2 regions of the Halobacillus sp. B29 genome follow, and region 1 is predicted to be linked to the other one. Evidence: riboswitches for the same ligand, from Rfam matches in the RefSeq annotation. Region 1 holds a riboswitch; the other holds the start of a gene.
What was found. Region 1 has a riboswitch for FMN ahead of ribD (bifunctional diaminohydroxyphosphoribosylaminopyrimidine deaminase/5-amino-6-(5-phosphoribosylamino)uracil reductase RibD). Riboswitches for the same ligand answer to the same signal wherever they lie in the genome.
Positions count from the first base shown of each region.

Region 2: linked by a shared signal. The riboswitch ahead of ACTWP7_RS18265 (ECF transporter S component) and the one ahead of ribD (bifunctional diaminohydroxyphosphoribosylaminopyrimidine deaminase/5-amino-6-(5-phosphoribosylamino)uracil reductase RibD) in region 1 are both predicted to bind FMN.

Region 1 is NZ_JBQQCM010000008.1:214,003-229,805, forward strand. Features, by position in the region: gene ACTWP7_RS12335 (cryptochrome/photolyase family protein) at 1-20, opposite strand, end outside; gene ribH (6,7-dimethyl-8-ribityllumazine synthase) at 1,272-1,742, opposite strand; gene ACTWP7_RS12345 (bifunctional 3,4-dihydroxy-2-butanone-4-phosphate synthase/GTP cyclohydrolase II) at 1,759-2,952, opposite strand; gene ribE (riboflavin synthase) at 2,969-3,619, opposite strand; gene ribD (bifunctional diaminohydroxyphosphoribosylaminopyrimidine deaminase/5-amino-6-(5-phosphoribosylamino)uracil reductase RibD) at 3,600-4,715, opposite strand; FMN riboswitch at 4,848-4,997, opposite strand; gene ACTWP7_RS12360 (hypothetical protein) at 5,545-6,393, opposite strand; gene ACTWP7_RS12365 (hypothetical protein) at 7,122-7,340, shown strand; gene ACTWP7_RS12370 (YolD-like family protein) at 7,398-7,739, opposite strand; gene ACTWP7_RS12375 (hypothetical protein) at 7,736-7,957, opposite strand; gene ACTWP7_RS12380 (hypothetical protein) at 8,092-8,310, shown strand; gene ACTWP7_RS12385 (hypothetical protein) at 8,351-8,515, shown strand; gene ACTWP7_RS12390 (UvrD-helicase domain-containing protein) at 9,187-11,064, opposite strand; gene ACTWP7_RS12395 (ATP-dependent nuclease) at 11,065-13,125, opposite strand; gene ACTWP7_RS12400 (YolD-like family protein) at 13,534-13,761, opposite strand; gene ACTWP7_RS12405 (aspartyl-phosphate phosphatase Spo0E family protein) at 14,206-14,352, shown strand; gene ACTWP7_RS12410 (hypothetical protein) at 14,414-14,641, shown strand; gene ACTWP7_RS12415 (YolD-like family protein) at 14,955-15,194, opposite strand; partial or broken gene ACTWP7_RS12420 (IS110 family transposase) at 15,617-15,803, opposite strand, start outside.
Region 2 is NZ_JBQQCM010000017.1:22,944-38,746, forward strand. Features, by position in the region: gene ACTWP7_RS18235 (ATP-grasp domain-containing protein) at 1-1,179, shown strand, start outside; gene ACTWP7_RS18240 (hypothetical protein) at 1,195-3,165, shown strand; gene ACTWP7_RS18245 (N-acetylmuramoyl-L-alanine amidase) at 3,796-4,569, shown strand; gene ACTWP7_RS18250 (Spo0E family sporulation regulatory protein-aspartic acid phosphatase) at 4,805-4,996, opposite strand; gene ACTWP7_RS18255 (hypothetical protein) at 5,498-5,578, shown strand; gene ACTWP7_RS18260 (collagen-like protein) at 5,749-6,348, shown strand; FMN riboswitch at 6,982-7,130, shown strand; gene ACTWP7_RS18265 (ECF transporter S component) at 7,298-7,897, shown strand; gene ACTWP7_RS18270 (hypothetical protein) at 7,947-8,315, opposite strand; gene ACTWP7_RS18275 (hotdog fold thioesterase) at 8,332-8,727, opposite strand; gene ACTWP7_RS18280 (1,4-dihydroxy-2-naphthoate polyprenyltransferase) at 8,814-9,758, opposite strand; gene ACTWP7_RS18285 (isochorismate synthase) at 9,994-11,385, shown strand; gene menD (2-succinyl-5-enolpyruvyl-6-hydroxy-3-cyclohexene-1-carboxylic-acid synthase) at 11,385-13,127, shown strand; gene menH (2-succinyl-6-hydroxy-2,4-cyclohexadiene-1-carboxylate synthase) at 13,121-13,915, shown strand; gene menB (1,4-dihydroxy-2-naphthoyl-CoA synthase) at 13,982-14,800, shown strand; gene ACTWP7_RS18305 (o-succinylbenzoate--CoA ligase) at 14,902-15,803, shown strand, end outside.

The DNA of each region.
Region 1 (15,803 bases):
CATATCGCTCGAGTTGTCATGGCTTCCACTCTCCCTGTCTTTTTCTATCTAAGCTTTATTGTAACGAATGTCTGTTCCACCCTCACGTTTTAATAGGTAAGCTTTGATATAGTCTTTGCTTCTTCACTAGTGGCCCAGTTACCCGTCGTTCATTTTCCATAAAAAGATTATTCAACAAAAGGGCCGGATAGTTGAAGACTCAGTTTCGAGATATCTTAGGTCCGTTGCTGATATAGAGAGGGGCTGGCTACGGAAACAACTCGCTTTCCTGCGGCCCTACACGACGTAGGGTCGATCGATGTTGCCACAGGACGTGGCGATCTTAGTCGATCCTCCTTTTACCATAAGCCTCCTCAGTCGTTAATACTCCTTGTGGGTCTAGCCTAGCTCCTTCTCCCGCGGGAGTCTCGTCGTTTCCTCCGCCATCCTATGTTTGAGGAGTGCACGGACCCTTCTATAAGAAAGGTGATCGTTCTGGATCAGACTTAACCCCTTATATATCAGGTGTTGTACACTTAAATAAGCTAGATACTCTTTTGCTCTCCAGTTAATTTTAGTAGGCAGTTTTGGTGGATTTCGAGTTTCTTATTCGGCCAAGTCCGGAGGGGGACGATGTAGACTCCTAGGTTAAACGCGGAAGCACCTTGGTCAGCGGCGTATGGACTGGACGTTCAAATGTGGAGGTGCCTTGTCGAGGCTAGGCACCGAAACTAGCCTTGAGCTGGCGGAGATAAAGAAAACACGAAGAGCGGAGCGATTCGATGTTGCCTTATCGTACAGAAGTGAGGGAAGTCTCACTAGACGCTAGGTGCTGGAGCTGGATAGCTCTCCATGTCGTTTATGTCCTGATATAAGCTAAGTATTAATAAAAATGTAAGAGCGGGATGAACATGATCGGTGAGATCCCGCAGGGCTGTTAAGCCCGAGGAAGCTCACCTCAAGGGATGTTCGACTAAGATCGCCACGTCCTGTGGCAACGTCGAACGACCCTGCATCGTGCAGGGCCGGAAAGCGAAATCGTCCCCCGGAGGACCTTCCGCTCCTCCAATGTCTCGAAACTGAGTCTTCAACAAACGGGAGCTTTCCTGAAAGATCAGTTTCGCTACTTTTGTTAAATTACACCACCTTAACGACAAATTACCCAGATATTGAATCTTCAAGATAATGTACTAATCGCATTCTATTTCCTTATTGAAGATCACTAACAACCTGTACTGTCGCTGTCAGGTAAAAAAACAGGCTGCCGCTGATTTGCGACAACCTGTCCACTTTTACTGATCAAATGTTTTCATTAATGTTGCCATTTCGATAGCTCCGGTCGCGGCTTCCCAGCCTTTATTGCCTGCTTTAGTTCCCGCACGCTCAATGGCCTGTTCAATCGTATCCGTCGTAACAATCCCAAAGATGACAGGAACGCCGCTTTGTTGAGAAGCCTGAGAAACTCCTTTCGCAGCTTCTCCACATACGTAATCAAAATGAGGAGTAGATCCTCGAATTACGGCACCTAAAGTAATTACGGCATCATAGTTACCAGTTTTAGCCATTTTAGAGGCTACAAGAGGGATCTCAAATGCTCCCGGCACATGAGCTGTTTCCACTCCGTCCATGTCCACTCCATGGCGTTTTAGAGCATCTAAAGCTCCCTCATACAGCTTACTAGTAATAAAATCATTGAACCTTCCTACCACAATACCAACTTTCAAACCTGTTCCTACTAAATTTCCTTCGTATGTCTTCACCATCTTATTCCGCTCCTTTTTATAAATGAAACATATGTCCCATTTTAGACTGTTTAGTTTTTAAATAAATTTCATTTTCCTTCCGAGATTTCATCTGAATGGGTACACGTTCCACTACTTCAAGATTGTACCCTCTAAGTCCGGAAATCTTTTTAGGATTATTGGTAAGAAGATTAAGTTTTGAAATACCTAAATCTCTTAAGATTTGAGCTCCCACCCCATAATCACGCAAATCAGGACCAAACCCTAACTTTTCATTAGCCTCTACAGTATCAAGCCCCTGCTCTTGGAGCTTATAGGCTCGCAGCTTATTCACAAGGCCAATGCCTCTGCCTTCCTGACGCATATATAACAGGACGCCGCTTCCATTCTCAGAAATCTGCCTCAATGCATTGTGAAGCTGCGGACCGCAGTCACAACGATAAGAGCCAAATACGTCTCCCGTCAGACATTCTGAATGAACACGGACCAATGTTGGCTTCTCAGGATCAATTTCTCCTTTAACTAAAGCAATATGTTCTTTATAGTCAATATCGTTCGTGTAAGCAATTGCCCTGAAGTCTCCATATTCCGTCGGTAAAGCGACTTCTACTTCTTTATTCACATGATTTTCGATTCGATACCGATATTGAATTAAATCGGCAATCGTAATCATTGGAATGTCGAATTCATCGGCCATTTCGCGTAAATCAGGAACTCTCGCCATCGTACCATCATCTTTAATAATCTCACAGATTACTCCAGCAGGCCTCGCTCCTGAGAGCTCCGCTAAATCTACGGAAGCTTCCGTATGACCGGCTCGGCGCAGCACGCCTCCTTCTTTAGCAATCAGCGGGAAAATGTGGCCGGGCTTTTGAAAGTCTGCGGCTGTCGCTTGAGGGTTCAGCATTTCCCTGATGGTAAGTGCCCTCTCGTCAGCCGAGATGCCGGTTGTCGTATCCTTATGATCAATACTCACGGTAAAGGCCGTCTGATTAGGGTCCGAATTTTGGTCCACCATCGGCATCAGTTCCAGATGATCGGCCAAACCGCTGGTAACCGGTGCGCATACCAGTCCACGCCCATGCTTGATCATAAAGTTGATCATTTCCGTACTTGCATATTCAGCAATTCCGACAAGATCCCCTTCGTTTTCACGGTCCTCGTCATCACAAACGATTACCATTTTCCCCTGTTTCAATCTTTCTATAGCTTTTTCAATTGTATCAAACATTATTTCACCTTCTTTTCTAGGCAAATCCGTTATCAGACAAAAACTGTTTGGTCATTGTCGATTTCGGCTGCGCTGAATGATCTCCCTTTAAAAAATGAGCAACATACTTACCAATCATGTCACATTCTATATTCACGCGATCTCCGGTTTCCTTTTGCCCCAGGACGGTATGTTCCATCGTATGAGGAATAAGGGAAATCGTCACGCGGCTGCCTTCGACCCCAAACACAGTTAGAGACGTACCATCTACTGCAATTGAACCTTTATAAACAAAATAATGAATAAGTTCTTCCGACATTTCAATTTCATAATAAACCGCATTTGATTCAGGTTTTTTTGAAACAATGGTCCCCGTCCCGTCAATATGACCAGATACAAGATGACCACCAAATCTGCCACCGGCAGCCATGGCCCGTTCAAGATTCACGGGGCTCCCCTGCTTTAATTCACTTAGATTTGTAGCTCTATAAGTCTCAGGCATAATATCAAATTCTACAGAACGGTCTGTATAGCTGGTTACAGTTAAACAGACGCCATTGATTGAAATGCTGTCTCCTAACTTCACATCGGATAGCACTTTCTCCGCAGATATACTAAGTTCCAGAGACTCGGTTTTACTTTTAATAGAATGTAAAGAGCCGATCTCTTCAATAATCCCTGTAAACATTGATTTCTCTCCTTCTTACAGACACAATTTTTATATCTTCTCCTATTTGTTCATTGGATACTACCTGATAATCAGGCACGTTTTTCAATTCGCTGATCCCCTTTCCTGCTACTGGAGAAGGTGCGTCTTTTCCTCCAATCAGTTTAGGGGCGATATAGGTGATGGTTTCTTCTACTTTTCCAGCTCGAACAAAAGCATCAGCAATGGTTCCTCCGCCCTCTACCAGTAAGGAAGTCACTTTTTGTTCTCCTAAATACTGCAGAGCCTGATGGATGTCTATCTGGTCTACATCCTGTTGAATAACTCTAATATGGTCTACATCCTGAAGTTTTTGGACCATATTCTTTGAGACATGCTTACCAGTAAAAATCCAAGTGGGAGCTTCCTGATTTTGAATAAGTTTAGAAGACAATGGAATCCTGAGCTTGGAATCGAAAACCACACGAATCGGATTATTTCCTTTTCCTTCTATTCTGGTGGTCAGGGTAGGATCATCTGACAAGACTGTCTGAATTCCCACAAGGATGGCATCCGATATATGACGATAGGTATGCCCGTCCTCTCGTGCTTCGTTTCCTGTAATCCACTGACTTTCACCTGTGCTTGTTGCAATTTTTCCGTCTAAACTCATGGCCGCTTTCAAGCGTACATAGGGTTCCCCTGTCTGGATAAAGTGAAAGAAATCCTTATTGAGCTGATCCGCCTCTTCCGTTAAAACATTGGTTTCAACTTCAATGCCCGCTTCCCTCATCATATTTATACCTTTTCCTGAAACCTCTGGGTTTGGGTCATGTGATGCTATAACCACCCTCTTAATACCGGCATCGATGATCGCTTTGGCACAAGGAGGGGTCTTACCGTAGTGGCTACAAGGCTCAAGCGTCACATAGATTTCTGCACCCTTCGCTTTTTCTCCGGCCATCTGGAGAGCATGAACCTCTGCATGAGCTTCTCCAGCCTTCACGTGTACGCCCAGTCCTACCAATTCATTATCTTTGATAACTACTGCTCCAACAGATGGATTGGGGCTTGTTTGACCTACCGTTTCGCCCGCCATCTGAATCGCTGTCTTCATATATTGTTCATCACGGCTCATGTTCCCGCCTCCTTACGATGAATAAAAAATAAACCCTGAAGAAGACATACTTCCCCAGGGTTTATTTTACTTTTGATTTGCATATGCCAAATAAACGGTACGAGTTTACTTCTCTGGTACCTTGACATGCTCCACATCCTTCTCCCATCCAGACTGTAACTGTCGGCTTTGGTCTCTCACCAAATCAGGAGGAAGAGTGCTTGACACTTCTTCCCCGTCGCGGGCTTAGAACGATTGTTCATCACCGCCGGCTGGGATTTTCACCCGACCCCGAAGGACTCTCTATTCTGTTGTATTACTATTAATATATATGAAATGCGCTAAACTCGCAATTCTTTAGGTTAAAATTGGACCGTTTTCAGTTTGAATAGGATTAATTTTGATCGTTGTTGACGAGTTTCGTCAACAATTCGTCAACAACGTTTTCAGAGATATTTCATTATTAGGATAGTGATAATCTAAAATTTCAATTTGAACTCCCTTTAATAAGGGTTAATTTAGCGATAATTGAATAATTTCACGAATAATTTCTCAAAATTTTCTAAGCCCCACGATTAATCGATGAGGCTTAGAAAATTTTCATTCAGTATTATGTACTTTTTAATAAAACTGAAGTTAACTGTTATCATTCTTCTTGCCAATCTCATCTTTAATTTGTTTTATATGAGTAGACATATCCGAGTTATCGATCCCAATCCTAACACCATAGTATACTACCCCAAATAAAATCACTATACCTAATAGATAAAGAATAAGAGTTAACACATTATCACTCTCCTTGCTCATAAGTAAGATAAGAACCAGTCTAATGACTGGCCCTTATTATAACTTAATTATATTTATTCACCCAACTGTCAAATGACCTATCCCCACTGGCACGATATCTAGCTTCAATTGTTGCTTGTTGATCTTGCCATTTAGCAGCTATATCAAGCACGAATCGTCCTTGAATAGTTCTTTTATAATCAAACATGTTATACTCATATTCATTAACAAGAACATTGGTACCATAAAAGTTCCATCCAACCATTTCTCCATTTCCATCTTCTCTTACATTCTTGGAATGGATTTTGATACCATCAGCTCTCCATGTGTTGGATTGCCAATATGACCAGAGAACATTCCCAAGAACATTTACCCCTTCAACATCATAATAGGCACTATAAGTTTCATTGGCTGCGGCTAGGCTAACCATTTTATCACTATTCTTTGATATAGACTTTTTTTCTTCAGTCTTCTTTTCTACTACTTTAGCTGGCATAACCATAGATTTATAAGCTGTCTTCTCTTCATCCGGTAAAGAACTCCAAATTAGCTTCAAAGCCTCATTTTTATTGTCAATTTCTGAATTTTCATCAACTACTTTATTAACTTTGGAAAGTACTGATTGCGAATTTGACTTTATGAATTTTTTCAGGACTTTAGCTTCATCTTCATTTAAGTTGTTATAAAACTCTAAAGCTTTACCTTTTTTCACCTTTTCCCCTGACATCATTTTCAATTCAGTTGTGGAAGGTTTTTTTGTTATATCCTCGTTATATCCTATATTATTCATTTCTTTAGCTAGGTGCTTACCTGAGATATTTTCCTCAGCATATGTAGTGTTAGGTGAGAACATTGAAACTCCTAATACTGTGGTTATTGTCAAGATAATAGCTAACCAATTACTTTTTTTCATTTTCCACTACTCCTTTTTCATACTTTTTGTAGATATAGGCAAATTTTTCTACATAAGCTATATTTTCGCTTACCTCCTTATCTAGCCTAAATGGAGATTATCATAGGATTTTTCTTCTTTTCAATATCATTGAGATTAGTTATATTTTAAAAATTATTAGTTTGAAAGGACTAAGATATAATAAAGGATGTAGTTAATAATTTTCATTACTTGACAAAAAAATACAATAAAACACTTGCAAACAAGAGTTTTTTAGACATTATTAATCGTTTTTCTTATTCTTACACTTGGGAAACCTCACCACGGAATATGTTGTTAAGAACATTTATTCAAATCAGCTTTCCCAACACACTATAAAGAAAATATCCTCTCATTAATAATGCATAGCTGCATTAATTCTCAAATTGAAATATTGTTTTAACTTAAGTAATTCCGTCGACCTTACTCCCTTTATCCACCGAATTTACTTAAGCAATAATAAGAACCAGATACGTTATGGTTCCTAATCTCTAAAGATGGCTTGAGAGTACATAGCAACTTTGATTACCTTTGGGACATGTCTCTGTTTTTGATATAAACAATCTTGAGTCTGTGTTAATTGCAACTCTTTCATAATTCGAATATTCGTTCTTGTAATATCATCAACAAAAAAATAATTAAACATTTTTTCTAAATTGATGACACCAAAATGGGTTTAGACAACGATAATAAAGTAAAGGAGTGATTTTATGAAGGAATTAAAACAACAAATCAGACAATGGGAATCGGAATTGAAGAAGCACAATTTGGATCCGGAGGTGCTGCAGGTTTTTAATAACATGAGCAAGTACCTTATCAACCAGAAGAAGTACATAAAGGAATTGGGAGATATGGTGGAGAATTCTCAGCAAGCCTATGAAGATTTGAGACGAGAGTTATTTATGGAAGGTTATGACCTAAAGCATTAGACATAAACAAAGCCCCACCAACATGGTGAGGCTATTGTTTTATAAAGAAACATTGCGCTAAATAAATTCGACACTAAATATATCTTCAAAAGGCAACGACGTATTCATTTTTTCTTCTATATCTAAACATCGTATCTTTCTTCTTTCTGGATCTAACCCAATAACTTTCACCTTCGTACTACTGTAATCAAAGCCATTGTGATGTATAATCTCTACCGGGAGATCATCGCTCTTGGCTCGTTGCAAAGCAAATTCGATTTCTTCCAGCTGCTGTTCATCTAGAGTCGCTTTATCCACGCGCTCATCTTCTTTCCAAAGCTTCTGAAGCACCTCAACGTGCTCCGGTAACATTAAAGATGTCCACTTTATGGTTCCGCGATCATTAGGTCCGTTTCTCATCGGGCTGCCTCCTTTTTACGCTTAGGAGGGAATACGGAAAGAATATTATCACGTTTGAAAGTGCGCACCTTCCTTCGAGCTAAACAAAAAGCCAGGATAGTTTCTTCTCTTACCTCCAAAACTCGGACCATTCTCTGCGACATGTCGCCTTCTGAAGAAATATAAACCATCTCAAGCCTTTGTTTACTTATAACACCTCTTTCCATGAGTCCATTCATGTTATTACCTCCTGTATATAATACGAACATTTGTTCTTATTATACCATTAGAGAAAAATAAATAAACATTTTTTCTAAAATGGTGACACCAAAATTGTGTGAAGTCACGATAATAAAGTAAAGGAGTGATTTTAATGAAGAATTTAAAGCAAAGTATTAATCAATGGGAAGCAGAATTGAAAAAGTACAACTTGGAACCTGAGGCGCTACAGGTTTTCAATGCTATGAGTGAGAATCTCCTTAGCCAGAGGAAGCACATAAGTGAACTGGGAGATATGCTAGAAAACTCTCAACAGGCTTATGTAGAATTAAGGAAAGAGTTAGTTGCGGAAGGTTATAATCTGCGGTATTAAAGATTTCATTAGAAGATAACGAGGTGATAATATGGAGCCTATGGTCAAGCAACTTTTAGCATGGTCCGAAGAATTAAAGCAGCATAGTGTAGAACCTGGAGTAGATGAAGTCATTACTTCTATGGTTGAATATATCTATACTCAGCAGAAAAAAATCATTCATCTTGAAGAGAAACTAAGTATGGAAAATGGTATAAAACATTAGTATGAGCCCCACCTTTGGCGGAAGGTGAGGCTCTATCCTTGCCTTGAAAAATAAGAAAAATAAGCAAGGATTTAATTATTATACCATCTAATTTATTCTTTCTGAAACATTGATCCATATCATAGTGCTCTTCAAAGTGTATTTATTCGGATGCATATTGCCACAGAAAGGCAAACTCATGACATCAAAGAGCTATCACCTTTATAGCTTTAATTTACTCTCACAAAGATTATTTTCAAAATGATATCGCTAATTATTTGAACTCATGAGAAGGTTTGAGAGCTGCCAAACCTTACATCATGCCGCCCATAAGTTCACTAAGATAAATAATGAAAAATAATGTCCAAATCAGATGTTATTATGAGTTAAGTTAGGGATATCTCCCTTACCACGAATAAAAGGATATAATCAAAAGTGAGAAAAAGTATGCCAAAGAGTATGTCACTTTAGGGGTAAAATACCTGATTACGATTATGTCTCTTGATTCGCTCTCTCAAAAACTCAAGTTTCTTCTTTTGAGCTATTTTGAAGCTTGTTTTTAACATTACTATTAAAATGATACGAACAAAATGCAGTAAATGTCATAAGGTATGTCATTATCCGATTGGACCATTAAACCAAGATCAAATAAACTAGAAACTATCCCCCCTAGCTCTAGTTAAATCAGATAATTAATTAAAGGCAATGGTCTTAACAATACCTGAAGACTCTAGAACCTGATAAAGCTCATTTATATTAGTTCGGTTTTGATGTCTGTCTCTAATATCAGCTGTTGAGAAATACAGTCTATTCTTTGCTCTTGATAAAGCTACAAAAAATGTACAGATATCTTCTGACCTTTGATCTCTGTAACTCCAGAATGCCTCATCTTCTAAACCTACAAAAATAACTGTATCATATTCTAACCCTTTACTTTTGTGAACTGTCATTATGGGAACTGAATTGTTACCTTCTAAGTTCTCGATTGCTTCTATCCAATTTTTCACATGCGCAAACTCATCCCATAAGTATTCTGAAAAACTTGTAATTATTGAGTTTAAAAAATCACCTTGTGAATATTTACTATAGGAGGCCTTAATATGATTTACACCATAAAAGTCAATAATAGATTTGGCTAAATCCTGAAGCTTACTCTCTTCACTACAAAGTGACAGCTTAGATTTTACTTGCTTCAAGAAAAAGTTTACTTCCGTTAGAAGTTCGGTTAATTTGCCAAAGTCCTCACTTTGATCTTCTAAGCCTTTGGACTGGGTTGCAAAATCCACAATATCATTCCAAGATTCTATATTTTGTTTGTGGAGAGCTGCTTTTAGAGTATTAATCATTAATATTACAATTTCCTCTTTTAAAAGGTCTTGATATCTCCCTTCATCCCTGCCCCTGATTCCTACGTTATAAAGGGAGCTAATAATCTCTGCACCATAAATGCTAGGTCTCTGCTTTACCAAGATACATATATCTCTTTCTTTAATACCCTCGCTATTAATTAAGTTATATACCTTATCAGCAATAGTATCCGCTTCCTTATTATTATCGGGAAAATACCAAATCTCCGACTCACCATCATCTAAATTCCATCTATTAGATGGTGATACCTTTAAGTTATTTTCGTTTAATAAATCGTATACTTTCTTTTGAACTTCAACCAGTCTAGGCGCAGACCTATGATTCATTTCTAGTCGTTTTTCTTTAGCAGAGAAATCTGCTTTGTAAACATCAAATACATCTTTCTTAGCTCTTGCCCAGACCATAATTCTCTGTTTATTGTCTCCTACTGCTGTAATAGTAGTATCAGATTTATAGAAACAAGTCTTTAAAAGATCGTACTGTAAATCTGTTGTATCTTGAAATTCATCTAAAAAAACATGACTATATGTTTGCAATAATGCTTTTTTTATTAAAGGGTTCTTACGAACTAAATATTCAGCTAGCCTAGCAATCATTTGAAAGTTAAGGCTGGGCTCCAAACTTCCTTTTCCTCTTAGTAAATAACTCCAAGCAGCGATAATCTTTGTGTGAGTACTTTTACCAACATCAAGTGGTAACTTATTCTTGATTAGCACATCGTTCAATTTTTTATTATATTGGCTATCTGTAAGTCCCTTTTTTTTCACAGCACCTGTTAAGTCGAACGCTGCTCTTATGTCATTTTGCTTTTTATTCTGAATAGCTATTTTATAGTTTTTATCAGGTCTATAATTTTCGGGAACTCCTAAAGAAAAACTATCTAAAAGGCCTTTAGCAAAAGAGTCAAATGTCTTTGATACAAAGCTTTTAGAAGCTTCTGCACCGAACCTCTTCTCTACCCTTTCGGATAAGTTCTTTGCGGCGTCTCTTTTAAAACTAATTGCTAATATTTTTTTAGGTGTCCTTAATGTACTATTCTCATGAAATAAATAACCGACTTTTTGAGCAAGCAGTTCAGTTTTTCCTGCACCTGGCCCAGCTAACACTAAAAGTGATCTATTAGATGTAATCGACTCAATCGCATTTTTTTCCAAATTCAAGCCATTAGTAGGTTCCCATTCTTGTACTGTCTTGTTAATCATTCAACTTTCACCACTTTTATGATCAGTATGAATTAATTTTAAAGATCTACCAAATAAACGCTTTAGTACTTCTGGTAAATAATCAAAAAACTCCTCTTCATCTATCTCTGTCATTGCCAATATATGGGTGCTGGGTTTTCCTCGACCTAAGAAAAAATATGAATACCAGATCATTAATTCTTGTTGGGAAGGAGAATAAGTATCTCCATTTCCTCCTTCATTCTTTAATGTCTTCCTTACATCATGACTTATCCGCTCTTTATATAGGGAGGATTTTTTTAATTGCTGGTTAAGACTTGAAATCTTCCCTAGATCTTTTATATGAGGACCTTCATTTGCTTCTATAATTTTTAAATAACTCTCTTTATACTTCTCTAACATTAAAAAGTCTATATCCAATGGATTTGAGAAAAACACATTGTACTCTTCTAGTTTAATTAACCACTTTTCAAGTAATGATAAGTTTGATTTACTAATAGTTCTTTTATGTAATTTCTCTAAGTCTGCAGCTGAAATTTCTTCATCATTAATAGATAACAAGTCGCTCTTAGAGTACCCAATCTCTATTAATTGTTTTAAAATATACTTGATTCTACCCCAATCTCCACCGTTCCTTTCTCTATCTAAATCTAAAAGAGTAATAAATGGTATATTTAGTTGAGTTAATAGTTTCCAAAAATGATTTACATGCTTGCCGCCCAAAGGAACCACTGAGATCCCTGCAAAGTCTGCACCATGATTAGTGTGCTCAAATATTTTCGGTATAATAATTTCTTCACTGTCACCCTCACCCAAGATTACCAATGAAGAAAAATATAGTTCTGGATATGCTTTTATAGCTTCTTTAATATATTTATAGGCCTCACTTGTATTTTCTGGGAGTAATATTTTATTTATTTCAGACTGATGGTTTATATTGGACATCCTTATATGCCTAATATTTTCAGGATCCAACCTTTTTATTAGGGAAGGACTATGTGATGTAATTATTGTTTGGGAATTCTCTCTTTTAGAAAGTCTGTCTAGATTTCCCATTACTTTACCTAAAAGATGTGGACTAATATGATTTTCTGGTTCCTCAACAAGTATGATAGTTAGGGCAGGAGGTTTGATATTTAAAATTCTCTCATTTTCTTTTTGTTTATCTAAGTTTTCTTTAATTGCAACGTTCTCAATTTGTAAAAGACTATCTACCATTGAAAGGTAAAATAAAGACTTCAGACCATCCCCTAAATCGTTTACTTCAAAGGATTTTTCAGTATCGGTCGGTGAAAATTGGACTTGGATCTTTTTCAGTATGCTATCCATGCTAGTATTATTAAACTTAATTTGTGCAGTGTTGTATTTTTCTTGATTATGGTAGAGCTTCCATTGTGATTCTATTGATTCCTGTATTAATGAAATTCCCTGTTGTTCACTTAGGGCTTGGTCTACTCCTCGAATTTTTGTCTGGATAAATTCTCTATCTTTATCTTTCCAGTTTACCCCTTTCAGGGTTCTCCAAAGGATAGTACCAGAGGCATTTCTTAACTGAGATGATGGCTCTCTTACAGCAGGAACGTATAAGACATTGATATGAGACCTATCATAATTTCTCATTTTCCTTTTATGTTCCTCTTCAAGCGGTTCTCCTTCTGGAACAGTTAAATAATAAAAGTTATAGTCTACGACACCATCAGGAGTAGTTCCTTGCTTCCAAGAAGCTTCTAGTAAAATTCTTAGGTAGGGTTGTCCTCCGGGTGAAGGAACAACAAACTTTTCAAAAAATACAGGTACCGCATAACTCTCAGAATCAGTTTCTAATTCAGGGAAAGTGAAGATAGCCTCCAGTTTAAAATAATTTTCCTCAATATCTTCAGGTCTTTGATCTTTACATAAATGAAAGTCTTCTCTTTTGATTTCATTATTATTATCGCCGAACATTTTTAAAACAGCATTCATAAATGCTGTTTTTCCACTACTGTTACTACCAATAATTCCTGTCATATCATCTGGTTCGAATATTGTATCTCCTGGTCCAAAACATCGAAAGTTATTTAACTTTAGCTTCTTTAATCTCATAATATACCCCCAAGTACTATGTAACCTTTATGTACTATATTACATAATATAGAATAAATTGGAAATATAATTTCAGTGGAAAGATTTCTTTAATAAACGACCATAATAAAAGCCTCCATTAATAATGGGTATCTTAATGAAGGCTTTTAGAAGTTTTAGCCTTTTATAGAAAAACTCAGTCAAATCGCTTTGGTAAAATTGCAAACCTATGACATACCAAGGGTTTAGGCATTACCACATCAATGCCGGTCATTCACTGTATAAAATAAATAATGGAATATAGGACATAGAAACCTTTATACAATCGGTCTTCCAACTTTACGTTACGCGCCCTCCACTCTGTCAAGGTAGGCAACTGAATAGGATCGTTTATGAAAGTGTAGTAATGAAGCCATTTCTACCAAGTATTCATACGACTAAGTTCGGTTTAAGTGTGATTAATTTAGAGGTGTTTTGAAGAATTTGGGCAACAACTCGGCAACAATAAATGGATTTACCTAACAACTTAAAAGGCTGTTGGGGTACGTATAATATTAAACAATAATATTCTAGTTGCTGCTCATCAAGCATAGCTATCTTTACACGATCACCTTCCTTCCACAGATTCTTTATCATTTCTACATGCTCTGTGAGCATTATCGATATCCATTTAATTGTACCTTGATCCCTATTCCTAATAACTATTTGCTACTCACTCCATACTTCCTTTACTCCTCTGAGGAAATAACGATAAAACCCTTCTTATTATCGTTTCCATGAGTAAGAATCTTATCAATCTGAAAAAGTACATAAAAGAACGAGGCCAATGAAAAACCTCTCTAATTTTATACTGGAGAAAATGGACTCCCAAATTTTATATGAAAAATTATATAAAAGGAGCGAATGCGCATCGCTTTTTTTATGTGTAAAACACCAATTAAACTTACATAATATTAAATGGAGCTAGTTGGAATGTTTCTTCAATTGCTTATTGTCTATCAGCAGCTAGATCCACTCCTCAATAAAGTCATTTAACAAAAATGATAAGCAATAAATTTTAAGGGTGTTAAATATTCATAAAACTCCTAAGCAGCTGACACATTGGTTGGTAAATCGCAGCTGGAACGCCAAATAGAAGCATTACGTTTGAAAATGTATCAAGCTTTTCAGGAAGGTAAGAGTTATAAGGAAATAGTAGATATTTCTAAAGAACTTGATAAGCTTTTAAACAGATTTGATAAAATGTAATAATTTTATTTTTTTCTTTTTTATGGTACATTTGGTTTATAAAAACCAAAGGAGCATATAAATGGAAAGTAATAAATCCCCATATGACAAATTTTCAGATAAAGAGCTTGTAGGATATTACTTGTTTATACTTACCAATATCTATTCTGGTAAACTTTCAAATGCAATGTTCCATGAGACTAATTATTTAGAAAACCTCGCGGCTAAACGTGGTTTATATTTCACCTATAAAGAAAATATTGTTTTATCCCCCCAAAAGCAACCCATTCTCATAACAGTCAGTAAATAAAATTTGAATTACTAACTTAGTTAATTTTTAAACCTTGCTTATTGCATTCTTTTCTCCAATCACTCATTAGTTTCATGTACTTTACAACGTTTTCAATCATTCCTTGCAATCCCCCTCATCCGCCTTATGGCAAAGTGAACTCTAAACTTGCGTTCTTGCACACAGCTTTAAAATACAGATGTAAATGCAGTTAAGAAAAATCGAGCGCAAAAACCACAAAGCACAGGGTGCAACAAACATTCTGTATATTTGTCTTATTTTTTTTACTAGGCAATTTTTAGACATTAAGCAAAGAGCCCTCTAATTAAGGGCTCTAAACAAAATCCACACTAAATATGTCCTCAAACTTCAACGAGGTATTTATCTTCTCTTCTATGTCCAAGCATCGTATTTTTCGGGCCCCTGGATCCAGTCCTAGAACTTTCACTTTTGTGCTACTGTAATCAAATCCATTGTGATGTTTAATCACTACCGGGAGATCGTCGCTCTTGGCTCGTTGAAAAGCAAACTCGAGTTCTTCCAGCTGCTGCTCATCAAGAATAGCTTTCTCCATTCGATCATAAACCCCATTCTAGAAAGGGTTTTAAGATATATAAAATGAGCCACACGATGAATAATTACCCTGCGCCGAAGATGGAACCGATTTAATATGATATATTTTTTTTACAAATCGAATGATTTGGAACCTTTTAGTATTTAATCGGGACATTTCTGGTTTAATTCAAATACATGGCTTTATATTAGACCAGCATTTCTTCAGTTTAAATTGATGTAGTGCCTCATATGGCTCGTCTGCGGTTACCTTTTTAATCACATTTACTATTCTTTGATTAAGCATAATAATTAAGCTAAAACACTGCAACATTTAGGTTTTAGTATTCTCACTTTTAGTGACTATTTTCCATTGTGTGACCATTTGTGTGACCACGTGATCAATTTTCTAATAAAAAGGCTACCCTGAAAATAACTACCGCTTTAAGGTCCAGGGATGGAATCTAAAAGAGCGATATTTTCTTCAAAAGGGGCCATGCGGGTGTCAATTTCTTGAGAAAGATCTTCGATCTGTTTTTCCAAGAATTCAATATGGTCTAATTGTGTTTTAAGAATCTTACGCTGGTGCGGGCCTACTAGGCCTTTCAAAGAACGTTCTAAGAGAGGGATC
Region 2 (15,803 bases), on a different contig from region 1:
ATGCAGCAAATGGGAAAATCATATATAGTGGTCAGCCATGAAGATTTCAAACCTTATGCGGATCAGCATAACATTCCATTTTTTTCATGGGATTTTGGAAAACCGAGCCATTATCAGGAGGTTTATGAACGATCGGGGGATCTTTTCACCCAATTAGTGGAGTTGGACGTCGGTCATACGATCCCGATCTTCGAGGAAACGGTAGAATGGTCTGGCGCATTGAATGCGCGCCTTCGAAATGACCCGAATGTATTCGATCACTCTATTCTCTTTAGAGATAAAGCGATGATGAAGCGCAGGGCTCATATAGGTGGGTTAAAAGTGGGCGTATTTGAAGAGGTAGAAAATAAGGAAGAGGTTAAACGTTTTTTCAGAAGGGTTAATCAATCACTGTTGAAAAACCATAGTCAGGAGCCTGATCCGATCCATTTCAAAGCGTTAAATAAGGCGGGAGCGGCTGGCCATCGCATGATATTTTCAGAAGAGGATATCGAAAGCAAGCTAACGGACGAAAGCTTTCCAGGGCTGGTAGAGAGTCATCTGCATGGAATGGAAGTTTCATGTGAGGTGTTCATTCATAAGGGTGAAATCAAGTTTCTGAATATAACAGAATATGTACTTCTCGGGTACTCCAGTATGGTTCCACCATCTGCTGCTTTAGAGCATTATCGCCCTCTGATAATAGAAGAGGTGGAAAAACTTGTTCAGGCGTTTGATATTCAATACGGCATGATTCATCCTGAATTTTTTATTACGGATCAGGAAGAGGTTTACTTTGGAGAAGTTGCCTACCGGATTCCAGGCGGTCATATATTCGAACTAATTCAAAAAGTATACAAATTCAATCCATTTGGAGCTCACCTTCTTTGCTGTGACCCTCATACTTCTCAGGAAGAACTTGAAAAATACGTGCCAAAAGAACCTGAGGCTGATGGACATGCGGGAAGTTTCTTAGTCTATCCCCGCAAGAAAACCGTAAGTCGTGTGCAAATACCACACGATATGGAAAGTCATTCCAGTTTTGATAAACATACGCTGTATAAGCCCACGATTACGAAGTTCCAGGACACAAACGAGGGCTATGGAAATCATTGGGGGACGGTTTTTCTGCACGGGAATGACAGCGAAGAGATTTCCCAATTATTAACCGATTATGTGGACTACGATTTTTATATTTAGGAGGAAGCACATGCGATGGCAGTAAAAATGGATACATCTAAAATTGAGGCTTTTAAACAAGAACTAGAGACCATGGAGTCTACTTATTCATTTGCAAAGTCCATGTATCAAAGTAATGTATTACAGGCAGCAGCTAAACTGATGGATGATGAGGAAGGTTTATCAGCTTTATACCAACTTGCGGAACGCTATGAACAAGCTGGTATTTTTCAAGACAGTCCCTGGGAGGATCCGTCTAAGCTTCAGCCTTTTCTTGTAAAAGGTTCTCTTCAGGCAGGCGGTTTAACGACCATTTCTGAAATGCTTAGTGAATTAAGAATGGTGGCTATAGCTAAAGGTGTATATAAGCGAGAAGGAGTTTCAGAGGAGCAGGCTCAATCTTTTCTGCACGAAGTTATGGCTTTAAATATAGATATACTCTTTCCAGAAGAAACGGAAGCTGCTCGGATTGAGGGGAAAGGAAAAGAAAAAGACCGGATGGAGCGCTTATTTCAATTTTTAGAAGAAAAGCTATCTTTAGCTTCTATTTCTGGCGAACTGGTGAAAGAAATCAGCGGTCTTATTGCTCAGCGTCCCATCATGGTAAATAGAATTGTTAAAATGGTTGATCATGCGGAAAAATTAATGGGGAAAGAGATTGAGGAGTCAGATAGAAAGGCTATCCAAACATATGTGGATGCTATCAGAGGCAGGACGAAAAAAAGCAGAAACTGTGATACCAAGAAATACAGGAATAAAATCAAGAACTTAAAAGAGGATGCTTTAAGGGCAGAAGCTCAATCCTTTGCAAATACGATGCGTGAAACGGGTCTTGTTGCATCTAATCATGTGGTACTCGTCCGTTATATTAATAAACAGCATCCTCAGTTACTTGCTGAGGCGCTGGATTTAACGAACAAGGGAAAAGCAAATTTAGAAGAGCATATGTCCTTTGTGCAGCAATTAATTAAGGCGGGAATTCATATTCCATTAAAACAGTCGCTGTATGGTCTGGCAAAAATACTTGATCGAGGCGTTTTGTCCTCATCGCCTGTCATTCCTGGAATGCGCAGAATCTTCGAATTGGATCTACATTCAGAAACCAGAAAAGTACTGTTAAATTCCATTAATGGAAATGAAGGAATTACGGCAAACAGTATTCTGATAGCTGGAGTAATAAGCGTTCTTGGGCAGCCCCTGGGTATAGGGCAGGGAATGAATCCTACTTGTCAGACAGCGAGAGGAATTAGTCTGTGGTCACTTCATGCCCCAGGACACTTACTTGACTTAATTGCAAGAGCGGCAAGGGACGGGGACGTTGATCTCACCTTTGAAGGACAAACGATTCACTCTAAGGATTTACGGGAAGGATTAGTCGATGATCTCCACGATGAATTAGACCCTGTTTCGCTCATTCTTGTGCCGCATTTAGATCGTATATATTCAGAGCTGGTTCGCCGCTCGAAATTTCGGGGGGATGATGTTCATAAATGGGTCAATCCGGCTTTTTATGGAAACTGGGTTCAAAAAGGTTTTTGCGGTGTGATTGACCCGATGACTGGTTCCGTAGCTGATTATCCAGGGTTTGTCCGATTATTTTACGGCACGCACCATCCGGATTACAATGAAGGCTATGAACTGATCTATCCAAATCCAGTAGGAATATTTATAACCAATGCATTCGGGAAGTTATTAGGGCTCCACGCCGTTTCTATCCAAAGAATTGCAAAAGATCCGGATGGAGAAATACGTATTTATTTCTATAACCCCAATAATGACAGTTCTCAGGACTGGGGACAGGGAATAGAGCCCAGCGTAGAAGGATGTAATGAGATTCCGGGCGAATCTTCACTTCCATTCCATCAGTTTGTGTCCAGGCTATATGCATTTCATTATAACCAATATGAGCAGGGAGACGCTTATGCTGTGGAAGACGAAATTGTCCAACAAGTTGAGAAGTTAGCAAAAGAGAGCTGGGGCGAACAGCATACGTGGGTACAATTATAGAAAAATAAAAAATCCCGGTTTCTGAATTAACAGGAACCGGGATTTTTTGAATGGAGATCGCGGAAGGGTGGGGAGAGGAATAGTAATCAAAAGGTGAGTTGTCTTGGTAAATGGTCAAATCATTAAAAATGTATTGCCTTGGAAGTCGTTTGCGTTCACGGTCCATACAGCTAATCCTCCTGAAACCCCGCGAGTGATAGTTACTTAATAATTGGATCATAATGGACTGCAGGTTTGGTTTTCCAATACAAATTAAACCGTTAGTACCTGTACTCACTTTTGAAAGTGAGGCTAGAAAAGTCACAGGCTAATTAAAGCCTTTTTTGAAGCCCTTAAGGGTGTCCCATGATACAGAAGTAATGGCTGTTGTCACTAGTCTAACTAGTCTAACTGTATAAAAATACCAAATGGGTAGAATAGCCTGTTCAGGTGAATGTAGTATTTTTTTATTTAAACAGTTAAATGTGAGATTACTAATTTTAGACTATACTAATGCAACGCTAGTGACCAAAGTACATAATATCTTTTTAAATATGTGAAAGATATAGTTTATACGTCCACTCCATTTAAATCTTTGCGCATTTAATATAAGAGGTTATAAAATAACCAAACTTATAAGGAGTGGTAATAGTGCCTAGATTGATAGCGCTAGATGATGGACATGGAATAGATACTCCTGGAAAACGAACACCTTTCATACCAGAAATCGGGATGTCAATTCATGAGAACGAATTTAACCGTGCGGTCGTCAATTTTTTGAAAATAGAACTCGAACGATGCGGCTTTGATACACTACTAGTGGCGCCTACAGACGTAGATACATCTCTACAACAGAGAACAGACTTAGCCAATAGTAGAAATGCCGATGCTTATATCTCTGTGCATTACAATGCTTTTGATGGAACATTTAGTGGAGAAGATGCTAGTGGTATAGAGATCTTTGTATATAATGGAGACTTAAATAATGAATCTGGGAAGTTGGCTAATGCGGTTGCTAAATATCTTCGAGAAGGCACTGTTCAAAATTTTCGTGGAGTAAAAGAAGAAAATTTCCATGTGCTAAGAGAAACCAATATGATCGCCATTTTAACCGAGAACGGCTTCATGGATAATAAAAGAGAAGCTCTGCTCATGATCGATAGGGCTTTTCAAATGGAAGTAGCCGTTGAACACGCGAAGGGGATCTGTGAATATTTTAACGTAGCTTACGTTCCAGCACCCGTTCCTGGGGGTACAGGATTTAACGATGTACCTAATGATCTATACTCGGCAACAGCCATTAAAAGAGCTAAGGATCTCGGTTTGCTTGAAGGTTATCCTAATGGTAATTTTGGTCCTAATGATAGCTTGAAGCGTGGAGACTTTGCACTTGTGTTAATGAGATTATATGACTTGCTAAAGTAACTTAAATTAAAAATGGTTTTTAAAATATTTAAGCTATCTACGCCTTATCTTCAATTAAAGATAGGGCGTGGTTTATTAAAAATAGAAATAACAGTAACAAAAATGTTGGTGAAAAAAGTTTTTTTTTATGTAGAATTTTTGTTTTTAATTGGTTGGTATAAAACGGAAAAAAAGGTTTGGTTTTCTAATACTTATTAAACCGTCACGGCCTGTACCTCGCTCTAAGATTGGGGGCTTAATGTTGGTTTCCCTCACTTTCCCAGAGTGAGGGTTTTTCTTTGCGCAGCTTTTCCAATTTGTTTAGTAGGCAATCCAGTTGTTGAGAAATAATTAAAACATCTAGAAAATCTACATTATTCATATAAGCGCAATACATCTTTTCTCTCGTTTCTTCGATTTGCTCTTCAAATCGCTTCTTATCGGACATTATCCACCTCTCAAAATCTACAAAGAACTAATCTCCTATATAGGTTTAGATAAATTATACTATGTAGAATATTTTTGAAAATGGACATTTCATCCTCAGTTTCAATGGTCCAAAATGGAAATATGCTTAGTTGATTTGTAGGTTTTTCAAATCATTTAATGCCTTAGATCATAACCTTTCATCCTTAATTCCTTTCTCAACTCTTCATAAGCCTCTTGAGAGATTTCAAACATATCTCCCAACTCGTAATTGAAGGAGATTTTAATCAAACTGAGGCTTATACTTTCTTTAATAACAATTTTGCACCTAAAGGTATGGCGTATGTACTGCCACATTCTGAGAGGGAAGCCTCACTTGTATTAGTACCCGCAATATTCCGAAAATGAGATACTGGATAAAGAGGAGTTATGGAAGGAATGTTTTACAGAATACTGCAAAACATTGGGCATAAAAAAGGGCTGCCCTAATGATACCGCTGGAGCATAAGCTACGTATAAGGGGATTAAGACAGAGTTTATTTGTGGAGAAACATTTGAAACTCTAGAAGATTTGATTAAAGCTTTATTTGACGATGTCCATTAGTACAATAATATCTAAATTCATGCCCATTGGGTTATCATCTCTCAGTGGCTTATCGAAAAAAGCACCTAAGGTTCCTATATTATTGCGCTTTATTTAGATTGTAGTCAATCGTGAAAAGTCCAGTCAGATTTATTACTATTGCATATTCTGGGGTATATGTAGTGGAGGTGATGAATTTGAAGGTAAAAAAATACTGTGGTTTTTGTCCTATTTATCATCGGAAATCAACTAAATGTGACTGTCCTCCGGGTCCAGAAGGTCCAGCGGGTCCAGCAGGTGCTGAAGGGTCAACGGGACCTCAGGGTGAAACAGGGGCTACGGGCCCTCAAGGTCCTGCAGGTGGGGTGTTGGATTTCGCTGATTTCTTTGCTCTTATGCCGCCGGATAATGCTGATACGGTAGCTGTAGGTACTGATGTAAGCTTTCCTCAGGATGGTCCTAGTAGTCCTGGTACAGGAATAACCCGAGATAATGATTCTGAATTTAATTTAGCAGACATTGGGATCTATCAGGTGCTGTTTCAGGTAAGTGTAACGGAGCCGGGGCAGCTTATACTGACTCTAAATGGAGCAGACTTAGCGTACACAGTAGTGGGGCGAGCTACGGGAACGTCTCAAATTATTGGATTGGCGCTCGTGGAAACAACTGTAATAAATTCAACGTTAACGGTGCGAAATCCAGCAGGAAACGCAACTGCATTAACAATCACACCATTGGCAGGAGGAACGCGTCCAGTTTCCGCGCATCTTGTGATAACTAGATATCAATAGTCAGTAACTTAAAAAATCTCTAGTGTTGAAGAGCAGCTCTGTACTAATGATTTAATTAAATCTCGTTAACATTTGAGATGCTATTACAAAATTGTAATAGCGTTTTTTTTTGAGAAATTATTTTGAGGATATGGTACTGTTTGGAATATATAGAACTAAGCGTTAGAGTGGAGTATCGGAATACTTAATGAAATGTCATGTTGACTTCTGCAATGAGGATGTTGTTACGGTTATTTTTGTGCAGTGAAATGCTTCAGGAAGCCCTAATGTCGGTGGAGCATGAACATTTTTTATTACACGAACTCTACTGGTGAGTAATGGTCCTAGAGATCAGGGGTGCTATAAAGCGGACATTATTAATGTTGCCGGAGCATGTGGAGAAAGCCGATCTTGATGAACAGAAGCTGGAAGAAATCGAGTTTGCTCTACAACGACTAAGAGCGACGACCTACCAGTAGAGATCAAACATCGTAACGGATTTGATTATGGCTTATGTTGTTGACGAATTGTTGACGAAACTCGTCAACAACGATCAAAATTAATCCTAATCAAACCAAAAGAGATCCGATTTGAAACTTAGGAGTTGCGATTTCATAGGGTTTTGTATAGAATAAACATACAATAACATATCGATTCCATCTTCGGGGCAGGGTGCAATTCCCGACCGACGGTGATGAGCGTATATACGCTTTCAGTCCGTGACCCGTTTGGCATCATGCTAAACGGTGGACCTGGTGCAACTCCGGGACCGACAGTTACAGTCTGGATGGGAGAAGATGTCGAGCGAAGCAGGTAGAAGTATATCTAATTCTACCTACTGTTTCCTATGGACAATTAATCCACCCTAAAGCCCCTTTATGTATGCTTTAGGGTTTTTATTATGGACATAGGGAGCACGTTCACCTTCATCTGGGATGTGAATCGATGAAAAAGATGAAGGAGGAGATCGATGATGAACCCTTATACAGGTCAATCGTCAAATTTGCTTAAATTAATTATATTAGCTCTAATGGGAAGTATTTCTATGGTTTTAATGCTGCTGAATTTTCCACTGCCTATACTTCCTCAATATTTAAAAGTTGACTTCAGTGAGATCCCTGCACTGATTGCTGCTATTCTTTTTACTCCATTAGCCGGAGTCATCGTAGAAGGGTTAAAGAATACACTTTACCTCATCTATACAGGAGCTGCTGATCCAGTAGGGGTAGTAGCTAATTTTGCGGCAGGTGTCCTGTTTGTGGTCCCGGCAGCCATGATCTATCACAAGTTCAAATCCACAAAATCATTAGTATCCGGCATGGTGGCGAGTTCTATTATCATGGCGGCGGGAATGAGTGTACTTAACTACTTTCTCATTCTACCTGCATACAGTTGGTTTATGGGATGGGAAACAATGAGTGCTAATGTTAAATGGATTACTATTTTAGCGGGGATTCTTCCATTTAATGCGATTAAAGGAATAATTATCGGGGCTTTGTTTGTTCCTTTATTCATTAAGTTAAAGCCGTGGATTGAGCAGAAGAGCGTTCGATCTTCCAAAGCCGCGTGAATAGTAAAAAGCTGTCCAGTTAAGCTGGACAGCTTTTTATTATTCAATATTATTCATCTTCCATTTCATCCACTCGATAGCGGGCTGTCGGCATAGCTTCTAAACGTTCTAAAGGTATCGGCTCCCCTGACTTCTCACTTAATCCATACCGATCTTCTTCCATTCGTTGCAGAGCATCGTTTACTTCCATTAATTTCTCACGGGATTTTTCGTAAAAAGTCTGTTCTTTTTCTCGTTCGAACTGATCAGTTCCCAAGTTCCCCGGGTGATCGGCAACGCTCGAAATTTCTCCAGTATCATCATTTTCGTAGTCGTTTTTCAATCGATCATCTTTATACTCCTCAAGCTCTTCTTCCGCTTCTTTTTTCATTTCTAAAAGCTGCTGTTTAAAAGATTCTTTTTGTTTTTCCGTTAGCATGTAAAATCGACCCCTTTTAATTATTTTTTACTGGTACTACTCCAATGGTACACCTGGATATCGAAATCGTTTCTTCTGCTTCATTCAGGATCTTAACTTCCCAGACCATTGTATTTCGCCCAATATGAATAGGCGCTGCTTTCCCGATCACATATCCTTCGCGAATACTTTTAATATGGTTCGCATTAATTTCGATACCGAAAATCTGCTGCTCTTTTTCATCCACATTTAAGTAAGCGCCTATACTGGCGGCACTTTCAGCTAAGGCTACGCTTGCACCGCCGTGTAGAAAGCCCATAGGCTGATGAGTACGGTGATCCACAGGCATGCGGATTTGAACATAATGAGCTTCCGCATGTTCAATTTCCATTCCTAAGGTTTCCATAAGAGTGTTTTTTATTAATTTTTCCATTAGATATCCATCCTTTACCTCATATTTCCCGTTGCCTCAGGAGTCAAACCTATAGAAAAAGGATGGCTGGAAGCCATCCCGTTTAGTTATCCCAGAGGAATTGAAATCTCCAATAGCAAAGAAAGACCCAAAAGAACTCCGTACATAGTGTTTGTTTTTGCAGTGGCTACCATAGCAGGCATCATTTCAAGCGGCTGAGATTTTCCTTTAAATCCTTGAATAGCCTGATAACCTTTCGTTAAACTGAATAAGGTAATAAACGACCAATAGGGTAAAATATTAAAGATAATCAGTACGATCGTCAGTCCATACGCAATTAGGAATAGGGCAGTCAAAAAACGAATAGATCCTTGATGACCAAATAATATAGCTAATGTTTTCCTGCCATTCCCGGCATCGCCCACTCTGTCACGAATGTTGTTAGCAAGCAGGATAGCTCCAACAAATATAGCGACAGGAATAGAGACAAGAATAACTTCCCATGAAATCGTTAAACGCTGGATATAATAACTAATCCCTACAATAATCGTTCCCATAAAAAAACCAGCTGTCAATTCGCCGAATGGAGTGTAGGCAATGGGGTAAGGACCGCCTGTGTACAGGTATCCAAAAAGCATGGAAATCAGTCCTATGACAGCGATCCACCAGCTCGAGGCGATGCAAATATAGACGCCTAACAAAGCAGCCATTACAAAAAAACCAATGGCGAGGGAACGTACCACACTTGGGTTAATACCATCTCTTACAATTGTTCCGCCAATGCCAACGGAATTCTCGTTGTCCAATCCTCTTACATAGTCGTAATATTCATTAAACATGTTTGTTGCAGCTTGAATGAGGATAGAAGCTAATAACATTGCTGTAAACAACCCAAAGTTAATCGGCTGTTCCATTGCAGCAAGCATCGTTCCGACAAATACGGGAACAAAAGCAGCCGTCAAAGTATGAGGTCTTAACAGCCTCCACCATACCTGGAAACCCTCACGTTCATTCAAGGAAGCTTTCATGTTTTGATTTGGAACAGAGCTCATAGATGTCCTCTCCCTTGTACTTAAACTAGTCATATCATAACAAATTAAGTTTAGATAAACACTTCTTGAGTGTCAATACATGTAACAAACTGTAAGATTGGGTGGACAATTCTTGAGTCAAGGGAAAAAAGAGAATAAAATAGAGGTAGATTAAGCTTTATTGAATCTTAATAAATGGTTTTTAAGCCATTTTAATAGGTTTTATGACGTCCCTTAAGGAATGGGAGGAATTTTGATGCTTCATACTCAAGCACCTCAAATAAATGAAATAATTGAAAAAGCCGTAAATCAGGCTCAAGAAAAAAAAGAACCACAATTGATTAGTGTGGTAGATCAAATAGAGCCTTCAGATCCATTTCAATTTCTGGATGCTGGAACTTCGATAAACAACCATTGTCTGTTTTGGCGAAGTGCAGAAGAAGATTTTACAATGGTAGCTGTCGGCTCGGCCCATAAAATGTATGCTGGAAAAGAAAATCGTTTTAATGAAATACAGGTCATGTGGGACAATATCCAGCAAAGCGCATCGATCTATGATGAATTTAATGAAAAGGGGACGGGCATCGTTGCGCTCGGAGGTTTTAGTTTTGATTCCAAACAGAAAGAGCAGGTTCCCTGGGAATCTTTTCCTGACAGTCAAATGACCATCCCTGCTTTTTTGTTGACCAATAAAGGTTCTAAATCCTATCTGACAACGAATGTTCTTATTTTTCCAGAAGACCACAAGCAACAGATTATTACGCAATTATCCGACCATCGAGAAGTCTTACTGAAATCTGGTCATCATTCATTTGAACTGCCGGTGAGAACAGACTCAGAGGAGATTGACCCATCTGGGTGGAAGAAATCGATTGAGCAGGCAACAGAAGATATCAAGAAAGGTCTTTTAGATAAGGTGGTTCTTGCCAGGGAATTACGGATTACGTTCAATGAACCTGTCCAGCTCGCAGCAGTGATTGAAGCCTTAGCTTCTACACAGCCTAATAGCTATATTTTTGCTTTTGAAAGTGAAGGAGTATATTTTGTTGGAGCTACACCAGAGCGGCTGGCCAAACTTGATAACCAGCAGCTTGTTTCCACCTGCTTAGCCGGAACGATCCGCCGCGGCAGAACAAAAGAAGAGGATGAGCAGCTGGGGGAAGAACTTTTATATGATCCGAAAAACAGGCAGGAGCATCAATTTGTTGTAGAAATGATTCGAAATGCAGTAGAAGCGTGTTGCTATAACGTTCAGATCCCGGAAGCACCTGTATTATATCCTTTGAAAAATCTTCAGCATCTCTATACTCCGGTAACGGCAGTACTCGAGAAAGGATACACTCTGCTCGACGTTATTGAAAGGCTTCATCCCACTCCAGCTCTTGGCGGCATGCCGCAGAAAAAATCGGTCGACTATATACGAACCAATGAAAAGTTAAACAGAGGATGGTATGCAGGACCAATTGGATGGTTTGACATGCATAATAACGGGGAGTTCGCCGTTGCTATACGTTCAGCCTTAATAAAATCTGATAAAGCTTCCTTATTCGCAGGATGCGGTGTTGTAGAGGATTCAGATCCAGAGGCGGAGTATGAGGAAACGGATGTAAAATTAAAACCAATGCTCTCAGTTTTAGGAGGATGTTAATGGAACATGTGGAGTCATTAACCAAATATGTGACACACTTTGTTGACCAGCTCGTCTTTTCGGGAGTCGAGCACGTAGTTATATCGCCCGGATCGAGGTCAACTCCTTTAGCTATGACCCTTGCAGAGCATTCCGAGATGAACCAGTGGGTTCATCTTGATGAACGCTCTGCGGCTTTTTTTGCGTTAGGGATTGCTAAAGAACAACATAAACCAGTAGCTTTAGTCTGTACCTCAGGGACAGCTGCGGCTAATTACTACCCTGCGATTGTAGAAGCTTATTACAGCCGGGTTCCACTATTGGTTTTAACAGCAGATCGTCCCCATGAACTCAGGGATACAGGGGCCCCTCAGGCTATCGATCAGACAGATATGTTTGGAAGCTACGTCAGGTGGTATCAGGACTTAGCCGTGCCCGGGGAAGGGCTGCATATGTATGCCAGACGTCAGGCCGCAAGAGCAGTAGAAGAAGCTGTAGGTAATCATCCTGGACCCGTTCATTTGAACCTTCCATTCCGCGAACCGCTGATACCTGATTTTAGTTTGAATGGACTTTGGAGGGAAGGAGTCAAGCCTATTCCTCGTGCTTTTTCAGGAAAACCGGGCCTTCAGGAAGAAGTGCTTGAAGAACTGTTTCAAAGACTGAATCGTTATGAACGGGGCGTCATCGTGGTCGGTCCGCAAGCAGACGAAGAACTCGCTCCCTATGTAACAATGCTCGCTGCTAGACTGGGAGTTCCAATACTGGCAGATCCGATATCTCAATTAAGAGCAGGGGCACATGATAAGAGGAACATCATAGAGAATTATGATGCTTTATTAAAGTCTGAACGCATTCAAGAGTTAATCGAACCAGATTATATTCTTCGCTTTGGTGCAATGCCTGTCTCGAAAGCTTATTTAAAATGGGTGAAAAAAATTGAAACTCACGCGGACCATTTCATAGTGGATACGTACAAAAGTTATCGCGAACCTGCAGGGATCACCGCTCAGTTTATTTGGAGCGATCCGGCGATTCTTTGTAGTAGATTATCCAGCTTCTTTAAAGAAGGAAGCTATGAAACGGATTGGCTGGAACTATGGCATAAGTTAAACAGTACAGCTAAAAATCAAATGTTGAGCGAGCCCGAAGACCAGATGAATGAAGGACATGCCGTTGTATATTTGTCAGAAGCTCTTCCTGATAACTCCAATCTATTTGTTGGAAACAGCATGCCGATAAGGGACGTGGATAGTTTCTTTATGTCTACTCCTAAATCAGTTAAAGTACTTGCTAATCGTGGTGCTAATGGGATTGACGGGGTTCTATCTGCTGCCCTGGGCTCGTCTGTTTCAGGGCGCAGGACAACCTTGTTATTGGGCGACTTGTCTTTTTATCATGACTTCAATGGTATGTTAATCGCTAAGCATAAAGGGCTCCCCCTGACTATTGTAGTGATTAACAATAATGGGGGCGGCATTTTCTCTTACCTCCCACAAGTGAATCATCCTGACCATTTTGAAGAGTTGTTCGGTACACCGCTGGATTTGGATTTTTCTAAAATAGTGGAGATGTACGGAGGCGTTCACAGGAAGGCGGAAAATTGGGTCGAATATAAAAACGCTTTAGCTGAAAGCTATGGATCCGAAGGTCTTTTCGTGGTGGAAGTAATTACGAATCGTGAAGATCACGTGGCCTTTCATAAAGCTAAATGGCAGAGCATTGAGGAATCCATTACTACTTGGAGCGAAGATGAATGTTGATCAAGGCTGAAGAACGTAACTACTGGATAGAGGATACCGGTAGTGGGCCTGTCTGGTTGTTGCTGCACGGTTTTACAGGAAGTACACATACATTTGATGATTTTTTACATTATATGAATAACGAATGCCGCCTTATAAAAATAGAGCTTCCCGGTCATGCGAGAACGGGTCCGATCGGAACCGTATCCATGGAGAAGTTCTGTTTAGATCTCGCCGTGATTTTAGATAAACTTGGCGTTGAGGAAATAAATATCCTGGGCTATTCGCTTGGAGGAAGAACCGCATTATCTTTTACTTTACTTTATCCTAAAAGAGTCAATCGTTTAATTCTGGAAAGTGCTTCTCCGGGACTGCCTTCAGAATTAGAAAGAAGTGAACGACGCTCAAAAGATCAGCGATTGGCCGGTTTATTATATCGGGAAGGTATAAAAAGTTTTGTGAAGTACTGGGAATCTCTTCCGCTATTTGAAACTCTTAATAAGCTTCCTGAACAACGTAGAAAGGCCTTAAGAGAAGAACGTACAAGTCACTCCGTTGAAGGTTTGGCAGAATCCCTGGAAGGAATGGGTACAGGCTCTCAGCCCTCCTGGTGGGAGAAGCTTGAGGAGGTAAGGGCAAATGTGCTGCTTGTTACAGGGGAAGAAGATGAAAAATTTCGTTCGATTAATCAGCACATGGAGCAGCGGTTATTTAACGTTCGCTGGGTAGAGGTGGCAGGGGCCGGTCATACGGTTCATCTCGAAAAACCACGAGTTTTTGCTAAAATTGTAGAGAAGTTCATGATATAATTAACCATGTATGTAAGCGTTATGTGCTTTTCAGTTTCATATTAAATGTTGAAGGAGGAAGTCAATATGGCTTTTGATTGGGTTCGCGAACGCGAATACGAAGATATTCTGTACGATACATTTGAAGGGATAGCCAAAATAACGATTAATCGTCCAGAGGTAAGGAATGCTTTCAGGCCGCAGACGGTACACGAATTAATCGATGCTTTTGCTTATGCTCGCGATGATTCCAAGATTGGTGTGATTGTCCTGGCTGGAGCTGGAGATGAGGCTTTTTGCGCTGGAGGCGATCAGAAAGTAAGAGGTCACGGCGGTTACATTGGCGATGACCATATTCCGCGCTTAAATGTACTGGACTTGCAGCGTTTAATACGCGTTATTCCAAAACCTGTAGTGGCTATGGTATCTGGATATGCAATTGGCGGCGGGCACGTATTACATATTGTATGTGACTTAACCATTGCTGCAGAAAATGCTGTATTTGGTCAGACAGGTCCTAAAGTGGGGAGCTTTGATGCTGGCTACGGTGCGGGTCTGCTGGCTCGTATTGTAGGTCATAAGAAAGCCCGTGAAATATGGTATCTGTGCCGTCAATACAGTGCCAAAGAAGCGGAAGATATGGGACTCGTTAATACAGTAGTACCTGTAGAAGATCTGGAAGCGGAAACGGTTCAATGGGGTAAAGAGATGCTCGAAAAATCCCCAACTGCTCTTCGTTTCCTGAAAGCTTCTTTCAACGCAGATACAGATGGATTAGCTGGTTTACAGCAAATGGGTGGAGACGCTACATTGTTGTACTATCAGACGGAAGAAGCAAAAGAAGGTCGGGATGCCTTTAAGGAGAAAAGGAAACCTGAATTTGATAAGTTTCCTCGTTTCCCTTGATCCGTGAATAGATGTATGTGAATAGGCTTTAATCGTAAGGGGCATCCCATTCAAAAAGGGGGTGCCCTTTTTTGAATTCAAGTACAAAAGGAGAGATGGTCATGGGGGAAAAAATTCCGCACTGGTTAGATAAACAAAACGAACTAAATCCAGATCATATTGCGCTTGAAACTCCAGAAGGAACGGTTATGAATTTTAATGAGTTACGAAGAGAAAGCTTGAAAATGGCAGAATCTCTACTGGAAAAAGGTATTAAACCTGGAGATCACGTAGCCCTTTTAGCGGAGAATAGCAGCGAATTTCCCATTTACATTCATGCATTAAGTTATGTGGGAGCCACCATTGTATTATTAAATATACGACTTACTCCGAACGAACTTGTTTATCAATTAAATGATGCTCAAGTTAATTGTTTAATAACTGGAAAACAGACCGAAGTAAAAGCTTTGGAAGTACTAGAGGAAGCGGAGGCACCTGTGATCCCTGCGTTTAGAATGGATAAAGTGGCCAGGAAGGCAGTCACGGATAGAACCCATTTCAGTAAAGAAATTGACTTAGATCAAGTTTTCACAATGATGTACACTTCTGGAACTACAGGTCGCCCCAAAGCTGTCATGCAAACTTATGGAAACCACTGGTACAGCGCCATTGCTTCTGCTTTAAATCTGGGAACTGGCAGCAAAGATAAATGGCTCTTATGTTTGCCCATGTTTCATGTGAGTGGATTTTCTGTGCTTATGAAAAGTGTGATCTATGGCATGACGGTTCATTTAGTGAATAACTTTGACGAAAGAGTAATCAATGAATCCATTATGGAACGTGGCGTGACTCATATTTCAGTGGTAACGGTTATGATGCAGCGGTTGATGAACAACTTACAAGAAGGGATTTATCCAGAGCATTTCAGGTGTATGCTGCTTGGTGGAGGTCCTGTTCCAGAACCACTTCTTCAACAAGCGGCAACTAAAGGTATCCCAGTATTTCAAACCTATGGTATGACGGA